3 regions of the Ornithinibacillus salinisoli genome follow, and region 2 is predicted to be linked to each of the others. Evidence: riboswitches for the same ligand, from Rfam matches in the RefSeq annotation. Region 2 holds a riboswitch; each other region holds the start of a gene.
The links. Region 2 has a riboswitch for lysine ahead of ACFSTA_RS15800 (Na+/H+ antiporter NhaC family protein). Riboswitches for the same ligand answer to the same signal wherever they lie in the genome.
Positions count from the first base shown of each region.

Region 1 (4,301 bases), 340 kb from region 2:
ATTACAATATTAAAATCATCTTGTGCAGATGAAAAATAACCTTCCTTTACACTAACAGTTCCCAATGGTTCGGTAGACATTACATGTGCACCATAAATAATGTCTACACCGTCTAAGCATCCATCCTCTATCATAGGTTTCGCACCACCCGGAGTAGCCTCTTCTGCGAATTGATGGATAAATTTAATGGTTCCTGGAATTTCATCTTTTACTTCACTAAGCACTTTAGCGACACCGAGTAATGTTGCTGTGTGTAAATCATGTCCACATGCATGCATAACTCCTGGGATACGAGATTTAAATTCTACCTCAGCTTCTTCTTGAATAGGGAGTGCATCAAAATCAGCTCTCAGTCCGACAGTTTTGCCAGGTTTTCCGCCAATTAAAGTTCCAACTACACCTCTACCTCCGACAGCGGTTTGAACATCGATTCCTAGATTAGTTAAATATTCAGCAACTTTCTTTGGTGTGTTAACTTCTTGATGTGATAATTCTGGATTCATATGAAATTCTCTGCGAATATGAACCAATTCTGGGTAGATCTCTTGAATTCTGTTATATAACTTTTCTAACATAACTGCTTCCTCCTGTTGTCTATGAAACTCTTATCGACAAAATACGACAAAAACCTGGGAGTGACAGGCACCTTACCACAAGAAGATGTGTGCAATGGTTACAAAGATGATTGCTATGATGTGGTGGATGACTATGAGTGGCCAGATCCACTTTACCCATTTAATCCATGATATTTTGGCGATAGCAAGTCCTGCTAATAATACGGCTGCTGTTGGTGCGATCATATTTGTAATACCGTCTCCGTACTGATATGCAAGTACAGCGGTTTGTCTATCAACACCGAGTAAGTCACTTAATGGTACCATAATTGGCATGCTAAGTGCTGCCTGTCCACTTCCAGATGGAACAATAATGTTTAATAGACTTTGTGTAAACAACATCCCAATGGCTGAGAAGCTTGTTGGCAATCCGGATACTAGACTAGATACACCGTATAAAATGGTATCAATTGTGTTCGAGTCTTGTAGAATTGTTAGTATCGCATAGGCAAATCCTACAATTAATGCCCCCATGACTAATTCTTCACAGCCTTTTACAAATGATTCAGCGATTTGATTTACTTTCATTTTACCAATAATACCAACTAATACACCCATCACAAGGAATAAAGCAGCAATTTCAGTAATATACCAACCTTGTAATGTGACACCAAGTGCTAATCCAACGATCGTTAGGATTAGTACACCTAATATGATCCATTGTCTTTTTGTTAATGTTTGTTGCGTTGTAATTTCTGTGTCAACTTGACGTTGTAAATCTTCTTTATACATAATACTTTTCGTTGGATCTTTTTTAATTTTTCTTGCATATAGCATGACATAAACAATTGTCACCGTCACAAATATTAACCAAAAGATAAAGCGCACGCCCATTCCAGAGAATGTTGGAAGACCTGCTATACCTTGCGCAACACCTACAGTAAATGGATTCATAAATGCGGAACCAAATCCGGCATAAACACCTACGATTACTATGGCAGCTCCTGTAATCGAGTCAAAGCCCATCATGATTGCAAGTGGTACCATAATTAATACAAATGGAATAGCTTCTTCTGCCATACCAAACGTCCCGCCAGCTACAGCAAAAAATAACATGATGGCTGGAATCATTAGAAGTTCTTTTCCTGCTAGCTTTTTAGACATGGATCCAAATGCACCTTCAATAGTATTGGTTGCACGAAGAATTCCAAAAGCGCCTCCAACAATAAAGATGAAAAAGATAATCCCTGCTGCATCAACCATACCGATATGAATCGATTGGAAAATATCAAAAAATCCTGCTGGGTTTGATTCAACAGTTTGGTAAGTACCGTCAACGACTACTGTTCTTCCATCTTCTGTTGTCGTACGTTCATATTCTCCAGCTGGAATAAAATAGGTGAGAATAGCTGTTAAAACAATAAATGCAAATAAAATGACGAATCCGTGTGGGAATTCAAATTTTTTCTTTTGAGTTGAATTTGTACTCATGATGCCCATCCTTTACTTCGTATATTTGTTTAAAAGGTGTGCATAGAGTGTAACTGAAAGAGGAGTTGGTGGGGAATGAAGTGGCCAATTTCATCCTTTTTAAAACATAAAAAAACAATGATAGAAAATAACACATCATTGTTTTACAATATCCGTTATCCTCCATTTCGATCAGTAGTCCTCCATGCTTTTGTAATAGCATGACAGTATGCTTCTTATTCAGAAGTCATCCCAGCAATAATAAGGTTGACTGCTTATTATGCTTCGGCAACTAATCCTTTCATCAACAATCATAGGTGTCATTCTCCTGTTGAATACTTATACTAATTGCGCCTCTACCTCACCGATCTGATAAGGTCTACTATTAAATTTTACGATTTTTACTATACTAGAATAATAGTGATAATGCAAGTATTAATTAGAAATTAGGAGTATAACAGAATATTATCAATTTAACTAATTTTATCTACTATAGGAACCGACACGATATTTTTGACTTTCTTCTTCCATTTTGGTTGCGACATTCTCTGTCAAGTTTTTGGTCATTTTGGGAACCATTGTTTTTAACACTTTATTAATCATAGGTCCCATCATGCCTTTTGCAGTGATATTTAAATTACTAGTCATATTTGTTTCTTTATCATTAAGTGATTCAGCTTCAAAATAACCATTTCCCTTTACGTTTTCATTAATTCCCGTTAATACGAAAGTTACCTTTGAAGGTGCTTTCCATTCCGTAATATCGACCTGTAAGTGGACTGTTTTTTGCATGATACCTATGTCACCTATAAACTTCCAAGTAGATTGTTTTTCATTGATTATTTCGTGATTCATATACCCTGGAACAAGTGGTGCCCATTTGTCCATATCACTAACGAAATCCCACACCCTCCATATTGGAATTTCAAGTGTCATTCGATGCTTTCCATTTGGCATATGTAAACCTCCTTCAGTCTGCTTAACAGTATATTAAGAAAGGAACAATCATATGATTAAAAAGTTTATTAGACAAGCAGGGAATTTTACTTCGTGAGTCGAAATAAATACAATAGATAAAAAGGGGGAATTTAACGTGACAAATGTAGCAAAAATTATTTTTACCCATGACAAAATGATACAAGCAAATGAACAAGTAAGAAATTTTGTAGAAAATACGCCATCATCGTATGTCACAACAATTTTAGCTGAAGAGTTAGTTGTTGTTATGAAGGAAAACGATAGCGCATCCTATGAAGATATGAGGATGACAGCTGGATCCATAGCAAGAGAACTAGGAAAAAGAAATATAGATACAGCATCGATCGAGATGAAACAGCTGACGAGTACTTTTTCCAATTTAGAGGCGGAATCAGTTGTCACAGCATTTGTTGAGGGATGGAATTTAGGTACATATACATTTCAAAAATACAAAACCGATGCAAAGAATTTATCAACTACATTACAAGTAACGGATCAAGAAGCACATTCTTCTTTCGTACAAACTGGGGTACATCGTGCAGAAGCAATTGCCTTTTCAAGAGACCTTATGAATGAGATTCCAAGTACATTAAATCCAAAGTCTTTTCCAGAGATTCTAACGAATGAATTTAAGGATACGAGTGTAGAGGTTAATGTGTTAGATAAAACGGCGATTGAAGAAATGGAAATGAACGGAGTACTTACCGTTTGTCGAGGTAGTAAATATGATCCAGCATTTGTGGAACTTACCTATCGTGGTGATGAATCGAAGCCATTAGTTGCACTTGTCGGAAAAGGAGTCACTTTTGATACAGGTGGAATCAGTTTAAAAAAGGGGAAAGATATTAGTAGTATGCGCATGGATATGGGAGGTGCTGCTGCTGTTTCTGGTGCAATGAAATTATTAGCTTCTTCATCAGCAAAGGTCAATGTCGTTGCATTAATTCCAATTGTTGAAAATATGCCAGATGCAAATGCAGTACTACCTGGAGAAGTCATTCATTACAAGAACGGATCAACTGTTCAGGTGGGCAACACTGACGCAGAAGGTCGTCTGATTTTAGCAGACGGATTAATCCGTGCTGGTGAAAAAGGAGCAGAATATGTGGTTGATATAGCCACGTTAACTGGTTCTATTTGGAATGCACTTGGAACAAAACTGGCAGGTGTGTTTGGAGATGAAGCGCTTGCCTTTAAAATGAAAGAGATAGGGGATACAAATGGTGATTATAACTGGCCAATGCCTTTAGTAGATGCATATGATGACTACCTAAATAGTGACTTTGCTGATTTTAGTAA
Region 1 is NZ_JBHUMI010000017.1:21,191-25,491, forward strand. It holds gene ACFSTA_RS14135 (M20 metallopeptidase family protein) at 1-575, opposite strand, end outside; gene ACFSTA_RS14140 (YfcC family protein) at 648-2,045, opposite strand; lysine riboswitch at 2,213-2,391, opposite strand; gene ACFSTA_RS14145 (CoxG family protein) at 2,508-2,981, opposite strand; gene ACFSTA_RS14150 (leucyl aminopeptidase family protein) at 3,118-4,301, shown strand, end outside.
Region 1: it holds a riboswitch for lysine, as region 2 does, so the genes downstream of both, ACFSTA_RS14140 (YfcC family protein) here and ACFSTA_RS15800 (Na+/H+ antiporter NhaC family protein) in region 2, are expected to answer to the same signal.

Region 2 (4,301 bases):
CTACCGATTCGGTTCGTCAAGTTTTTTCTGAAGTAAAAAGCACGGATCTTTTGGCAAAATCCTTTATCCTTGATAAAGAAGAGAAAAATTTAAATACTATTGTTCATCGCTTATTAGAAGAAATAAATCAACATAAAGAGTCAATCTCTTTGTTAGGGGATATATTTATAACTGATGATTATATCTTTCAACACTCATTGAATGTCACTATCTATGCTTTAGCGATTGGAAAAGCATTACATTTAAATGAAAAAGAATTAGCGGAATTAGGCACTGGTGCGATATTACATGATATAGGAAAAGCTTTTATAGATTATGATGTATTACAAAAACCTGATCAGTTATCAGATAAAGAGTTCGAAATTATGAAAGAACACACAACTATTGGATTTGATTTACTCCGTAAACAAGGATCTGTGTCATCTGTAGTTGCTCACTGTGCTTATCAGCATCATGAACGCTTAGATGGATCAGGATATCCGCGAGGCTTATCTGGTGATAAAATCCATACATATGCCAAAATCATTGGTGTTGCTGATGTATTTGATGCAGTTACCAGTAATCGTGTTTATCGGGATGCAATGCTTCCTCACGAAGGATTAGAAATCCTTTATGCAGGCGCTGTAAACTTGTTTGATAGGGAAATGGTAGAAGCATTCAAGAAAAGTATTGTTGTATATCCCAATGGTCTGACTGTTTTACTAAATGATGGAACAAGTGGTGTAGTTGTGAAACAGAATAAACACCTCTGCGATCGTCCTATTGTTAGGGTGATAAAAGATAAGCATAAACAAATGATTACACCATATGAACTAGATCTATCAAAGGAACTAAACATAACAATAACGAAATGTAACGTAGAATAATTGGAAAAATGACTAGTAAAATTTATATTCTAACCCCCTTGGAACAAGCATAGATTGTTTTAAGGGGGTTTTTCAAGATGAGACAGCGGATGAGATTTAAAAGAAGACGATCACCACCTCCAGTACGGATGATATTAATGGTGACATTTATTTTATTTACGATATGTACAATTGTTAGCATTATTATAATTGATAAGGGTATTACGCCTACATTAATGGAAGTAGCAAATGAAAAAACAACCGAGTTTGCAACTAGAGGTATTAATTCTGCAGTTAAGTTTGCAGAAAATTATACTTTTGAAGATATAGCTATTACACAACGAAATAATGAGGGTTATATTACGATTGTTGATTGGGATTCGTCTGTAGTAAATAAAATAAATCGTGCAGCAACAGATAGAGTCGAAGAGTTTTTTCATAGTATGAATCGAGGGGAACCTCCTAAATATCAGGACCCACTAGGTGAACCTGATCCATATGGAGATACTGTTGACGAACTTGTTGATCGCGACCCAACCGTCATTGAGATACCAATTGGGCAGGCGACAGGTAATTCTATCCTTGCAAATTTAGGACCAAGAATACCTGTCAACCTTGAACTTATTGGTGCAGTTCGTACAGAGTTAGTAGAAGAAAGAGAAGTTCTACCTATTAACAATGTTTATGTGTCTATTTATGTTGAAGTAGAAGCAGATGTTCAAATTATAATACCTTTTATTACGGATGTTGAAAAGGTAAGTACGAAAATCTTAATTGACAAACATTTAGTAATGGGAGAAGTACCAGAATTTTATGGGGGGAATGGAAGCGGCCCCTCCATAGCGGTACCGAAAGAAGAAATAGGGGATAATGACTTGCAAGATGATTAATTTTTTAGTATGATAGATTTCGAAATTAAATATTGAAACCTTATCAGATCGGTGAGGTAGAGGCGCAAGTAGTAAGATTAATCAATAGGAGTATGACATCTATGATTATTGATGAAAGGACTACTTGCCGAAGCGTAATAAGCGTCAAACTTATTACTGCTGGGTTGTCTTTGAATAAAAGGCAAACTGTCATGCTTTGTGTGTGCATGGGGAACTACTGATCGAAATGGAGGATAACGTAAATTGTTAAGCAATGATAGGTTATTTTCTATCATTGCTTTTTTGTGTTTTTTTCCAAAACGAGCGTATCTCCACATGTACTTTCACAGAAACTAACTACACTACAACAATGGAGGTTACAAAGATGGAAGGAACAATTTTTTCAATTATTCCAGCACTAATTATGTTAGTACTTGTATTATTAACTAGAAAAGTTTTGCTCTCACTTGGAGCAGGGATCATTATCGGAGCATTATTTATTCATGATTTTTCGATATTGGCTGCAGTAAAAGAAATATGGGATATCTTCGTAGGTATATTTATCTCAGATGGAGAATGGAACATAGGAGAGCTTCTCCTAATTGGATTTTTACTATTACTTGGAATCATGACGGCATTTTTACAGGCTTCCGGTGGTAGTAGAGCATTTGGAGAATGGATGATTAAACGAATAAAAACGAGAACAGGTGCACAGCTGATGACACCTGTATTAGGACTAATTATTTTTATTGACGATTACTTCAACGCACTAGCTGTTGGGCAAATTGCTAGACCTCTAACAGATCGTCATCGGATATCACGTGCGAAATTAGCTTACTTTATTGATTCTACATCCGCACCTATTACAGTTATTTCCCCGATATCAAGCTGGGGGGCATATTTAATCGGGATTATCGGAGGTCTAATGGCAGCGAACGAAATTACTGACTTCCAACCACTTGGAGCATTTATAAAGATGATCCCATTTAATTTATATGCATTAGGCGCGTTATTGTTAGTATTTCTAGTTGCTTATCTAAAAATGGATATTGGACCAATGCGTAAACATGAAAAACGTGCGATAGAACAAGGGGATTTACTAGACCCTAAAAATAAAATGGTACCAGGAGATTTAAGTAATACATTTAAATCGCATGGAGGTGGCAAGGTATACCATCTAATAATTCCAATAGTTGTCTTATTAGTAGCAACTATATCAGCAATGGTCGTAACAGGTGCTCAGGCAAGCGAAAACGATATTACTATATTATCTATATTTGAGAATACAGATGTAAACCTATCCTTATTCATTGGTGGACTAGCTGCAGTAGTAACTGCACTAGTATTTCACATACTTCTTGGGAAACCAAAAGCAAACACGAGTAAAGTATTTGTAGAAGGAATTAAAACAATGCTACCGGCAATCTACATTTTACTACTAGCCTGGATGATTGGTTCTATTATTGGAACATTAGAAACGGGAGAATATCTAGCTCAGTTAGTTGAGAATGCGAATATTAGTGCAGCATTATTGCCATTTTTATTCTTCTTGATAGCTGGTGTTATGGCACTTGCTACAGGTACATCTTGGGGAACTTTCGGTATCATGCTACCAATTGCTGCTGAAGTTACAGCAATTACGGATGTATCCTTATTATTACCAACATTAGCAGCCGTTCTAGCTGGTGCAGTATTTGGCGATCACTGTACTCCGATTTCCGATACGACGATTCTATCATCCACTGGGGCTGGAGCTAATCATATCGACCATGTATTAACGCAGCTACCATATGCAATTATCGCAGCAGTTGCAGCTGCTATCGGTTATTTAATCGTAGGAATTACCCATGCTGCATTATTAGGATTACTGGTAACGTTTATAATTATCATAGCTTGTGCATTATTTAGTCATTTTCTCTTAAAAAAAGACTAGAAAGGAACCTTGCATCTTAATTGGTGCAAGGTTTTTTGTATAGGCAATTTTACGATTGATAGAAAATGCATAGCAATTTTATAACGTATTTTACTCTAATCCTATTGAAACGAGAGTTAGAAACCCACTCCGGGAAAATACTTCGCTTTCACTTCCAGTACAAGTGTGACATCTGTTCAAGCTCCCTTGGGATGCTTATACTGTCAGTAGCGATTCGCTCATAAAATGAAATATTCGCTCAGAACCAGCAGCTATTCGCTCATAAAATGAAATATTCGCTCAGAACCAGCAGCTATTCGCTCATAAAATGAAATATTCGCTCAGAACCAGCAACAATTCGCTCATAAAATGAAATATTCGCTCAGAACCAGCAACAATTCGCTCATAAATCGAAATATTCGCTCACAAGCAACAATTCAACGAGTGAAGATCGGAGGAATTTCACGAAGACACCTGAGAGACAGTACAAGATACTTTAGTAGTGTTCTGAACAGTATGTTACTGCCCACTTAATTACTCATTAAGTTGCATTCAAAACTATCTATAAAAAACTGCCTTTGTATAAAAATGTGTATTAAAATAACAGCTCGTGTCATATATGATACTAATGGTTGCGCTTTCTTTTTAACTATTATTTTAAACAATAATAATAAT
Region 2 is NZ_JBHUMI010000017.1:362,105-366,405, forward strand. It holds gene ACFSTA_RS15790 (HD-GYP domain-containing protein) at 1-866, shown strand, start outside; gene yunB (sporulation protein YunB) at 944-1,735, shown strand; lysine riboswitch at 1,785-1,960, shown strand; gene ACFSTA_RS15800 (Na+/H+ antiporter NhaC family protein) at 2,100-3,647, shown strand.

Region 3 (4,301 bases), 330 kb from region 2:
ACTAGTTGTATTAATCGGACTAATCCCACCGCTATTATTATGGACAGGTGGATTCCCAGAAAATGATTTAGTTACGGCAGTAGGGGAATCAAATGGTGGATTGTCTATTTTAATGGCTGCTTTTGGTGCAGTGATTGTTGGTCTTGCAATGGGTATGCAGCAAAAACTATTTAACTTTAAAGAGTCTGTTAATCTTGTTGTAACAGGATTTAGAAGTATGATGCTTGTGTATATTATTCTAACGCTAGCTTGGTCAATTGGAAGTGTAACGTCTGAACTTGGAACAGCAGACTTTATTGTGAATTTAGCTGAGCAAACAACAGCACCGGCCATTATTCCAGTTTTATTGTTTATTGTAGCTGGTATTGTTGCATATACGACAGGTACATCCTATGGTACATTTGCGATAATGGTTCCAATAGCAATGCCGCTTGCCGAGTCGATGGACATTTCGATGTTTTTAGCTATTGCAGCGGTATTGAGTGGGGGGATTTTTGGGGACCACTGTTCTCCAATTTCTGATACTACCATTCTTTCTTCTGCTGGTGCATCTAGTGATCATATTGACCATGTTAATACACAGATGCCTTTTGCGATTACTGCAGGAATTAGTGGTATTGCATCATTCTTAATTGCTGGAATAACAGGTTCTTCAATCGTTGCACTTCTTGTAGGTGTAATTGTACTCGTTTTACTAGCTTATCTATTTAATAAAAAGTGGGGAAATATAAATGCTGAAGAAATAAAAGCTTCAGCGTAATTTAAAAGAAGTAACTACTCACGAGGTAGTTACTTCTTTCAAAATTACTTCTCTTCTCAAGGAGGGGTGCTCAAAAAAAGTTTAGTATGTTCCCTATATTTGAGTCTTTGCCGTCATTTTCGTGTACTGAATGTCTCCGCCTATGATTGTTTGTTCAACTTCTGTTTGCAGTAGTTCATCAGCATCTTCCATCATAAATGGATCTTTCGAGTAAACAGTCATATCGGCTAATTTTCCTCTAGAAATGGTACCTTTTATAGTTTCTTCATTTGTTGGGTAGGCAGCTAATTCTGTAAATAAACGAAATGCTTCATACATGGATAATTTCTCACTTGGGTTCCAACCATGATGTGTTTGCCCTGGAGCTTTTCTCGTTACTGCTGCGTGAATTCCTAATAGCGGGTCTGCTGGTTCAACTGGCGAATCAGATCCTCCTGCACAAATAACTCCAGCGTCCATTAGTGATTTCCATGCATAGGATAATGGGATACGGTTTTTGCCAAGACGTTCTTGCACCCAAGGAAAATCACCTACTAAAAAGCGTGGCTGAATGTCTGCTATTCTACTTGGATTTGCTAATCTCTTTATTAGATCTTTTGTTAGTACCTGTGTATGAATCAAACGATCTCGGTGTGCTACAGTAGGAAACTGATCGAGAATATCAAGCACATTTTTTAAAGCTTGGTCACCAATTGTATGAACAGCAATCGGCATCGATAAGTCACGGGATTTTTTAATTAGAGTGAATAAGGTTTCTTGATCGTACATTGCTTCACCATAATTTCCCGGATCATCCGCGTATTCCTCTGAGAGTAATGCAGTTCTTCTACCAAATGCACCATCAGCAAATATTTTCACCGCACCAATCTTCAATGTTTCATTCCCATAACCTGCATACATTCCTGCATCTCGTAAATCCTCTAAGAATTCGTGATTGATTAATAGATTGGAACGCAGTCCAAGACCTTCCTCGTTCAATAATTCATGATAGATTTGATAGGTTTGATGAAGTCCACCCAAGTGGAGTGGGTCATTCGTATGGACACTTGTTAATCCTTGCTGGATCGAAAATTGAATTGCTTGGCGCATAGCACTTTTTAAATCAGTGTATGATTTTTCAGGTATATGCTGTTTGAAAATTTCTGCGGCGGATTCAAGAACTAGTCCTGTTGGTTGTTTTGTTACTTCATCAAGTACAATGGATCCACCTTCTGGGATCGTCATGGTTGGATGATAATTGCTCACCCTTAACGCGCTGCTATTAATGACATTTGCATGGCTACAGATTCTGGAAATTAATAATGGGTTATTCGGTGCCACATGATCAAGTTCGTGAATGGTAGGAATTGTCCCGTCTGTAAATAAATTTTCATCCCAGCCGAATCCCAATAACCATTCATTCGGATTGAGGGTTTTTGCTTTGGCTTGGACTTTCTCTAGCATTTCAATTTTGGAGCGTACTCCCGTTAAATCTAAGTTAATAAATTTGTCTGCAATCATTGAAAGGTGAAGGTGGCTGTCCACCAATCCAGGGGTAACCGTTTTACCTTCTAATGAAATCACTTCACTTGTTGGAGAATCCCAGTGAAGTAACATATCTTTTGTTGATCCCATGTCAATAAAGCGTCCGTTTTCGATAACGACAGCTTCGACATTTGGTTTGGTAAAATCAAATGTGTAGATATTTCCGTTGGTATAAATTTTTCTCATGGTGTACCTCTCCTTGTATATTAACGTTGTACAAAAGAGAGAAAAACTGAATGAAGGGGAAAGGAGATATGAGTGAGGTACTTAATTATCTTAAGTCCAAAACTACAATGATAGAAATCAACCAATCATTGTTTCACATTATACGTTATTCTCCGTTTCGATCAGTAGTTCTCCATGCACATTGCTTGCATGACAGTATGTCTCTTTTTCAGGGACATCCCAGCAATAATAAAATTGACTTTCATTATGCTTCGGCAACAAATCCTTTCGTTAACCATCATCGTTGTCATCCTCCAGTTAAATACTTATATATGCTGCACCTCTACCTCACCGATCTGATAAGGTCTTCTATGAAATTGTGTATATCTTATCAAAATAAAATGAATTGTACAAGAAAATATTTTAATAACAGCTTTATAACGAAAATCTGTTATTAAAAGACTGTTGTTTGATTCAAGAAATGAATATTGATGAGGGATTTATAAGACTGCTTCATTACATAGGGTTGCTTCAGAGTAAAGTGCCATTCGGTCGATCATAGCAGTGATGAAAGCCCGAATGAAGATAATAAAGTGCCATTTGTTCGTTCATAGCAGTGATGAAAGCCCGAATGAAGATAATTAAGTGTCATTCGGTCGATCATAGCAGTGATGAAAGCCTGAATGAAGATAATACAGTACCATTCGGTCGTTCATAGCAGTGATGAAAGCCCGAATAGAGAGAATAAAGTGTCATTCGGTCGCTCATAACAATGATGAAACTCCAAATGGAGAAGAGAAATAATAAATGGTTCACGTTGTAGTTACTTCGCATTTTACATCAAAACGAGAATAATCAATACGAAAGAGCTTAACGAAAAATATATACCTAGGTATACATTACAAGGCATGAATGCTGTGATACGCTTTTTTGTACAGAAAAGGATCACGGATTGTTAACTAGATCAGCATGCTAGATAACTTTCTTTACTATGAAACTTCAATATACATGGAGGGAATATGAATGGATCAAAAATTATCCGTTGAAAAAAGTGGGCAAATTATTCTTCCGGATCATGAATTATATGAGGTGAAAAGAAAGGTTTGGAATGGTGCTGTCGATCGTAGGCCAGCTGTGATTTTTGAGTGTAAATCTGAAGCTGACGTAGTATCAGCTGTAAAATACGCAAACGATCAAAACTTAACAATTTCCATCCGTGGCGGTGGACATCATGTTGCAGGAACTGCAGTTTGTGATAATGGAGTTATGATTGATCTGTCAAATATGAAGGAAGTACATGTAGAGGAATATCGTCGGGTTGCTATAGTTGAAGGTGGAGCAACTCTGGCTGATATAGACTGTGAAACGCAAAAGTATGGTTTAGCAACACCGACTGGAACCGTATCTAAAACAGGTGTAGCTGGTTTAGCATTAGGCGGAGGATTTGGTTATTTGCGTGGGAAATATGGATTAACATGTGACAATATTGTAGGTGTTCGTATGGTAACAGCAGAAGGTGAAATTATATCTGTTAATGAAACAGAACACGAAGACTTATTTTGGGCCATTCGTGGTGGTGGAGGGAATTTTGGTATCGTCACTAGCTTTGAGCTACAGCTTCATGAAGTAGGTCCCAATGTATTAGCAATAGATGTCTTGTACGACTATAAGGATGTAGAACAGGTTTTACAAAAGATACAAACGTACATGAAGACTGCACCAGATGAAATTTCAATTAATGTAGCAATTGTCCAATTACCACCAGAACCTTTTTTACCTGACCATCTTCATCATAAACGTGTCGTTACCGTCTCAGGTATATATATAGGTGAATTAAATCGGATGATCGAAG
Region 3 is NZ_JBHUMI010000017.1:31,899-36,199, forward strand. It holds gene ACFSTA_RS14185 (Na+/H+ antiporter NhaC family protein) at 1-760, shown strand, start outside; gene ACFSTA_RS14190 (amidohydrolase) at 854-2,470, opposite strand; lysine riboswitch at 2,628-2,803, opposite strand; gene ACFSTA_RS14195 (FAD-binding oxidoreductase) at 3,473-4,301, shown strand, end outside.
Region 3: it holds a riboswitch for lysine, as region 2 does, so the genes downstream of both, ACFSTA_RS14190 (amidohydrolase) here and ACFSTA_RS15800 (Na+/H+ antiporter NhaC family protein) in region 2, are expected to answer to the same signal.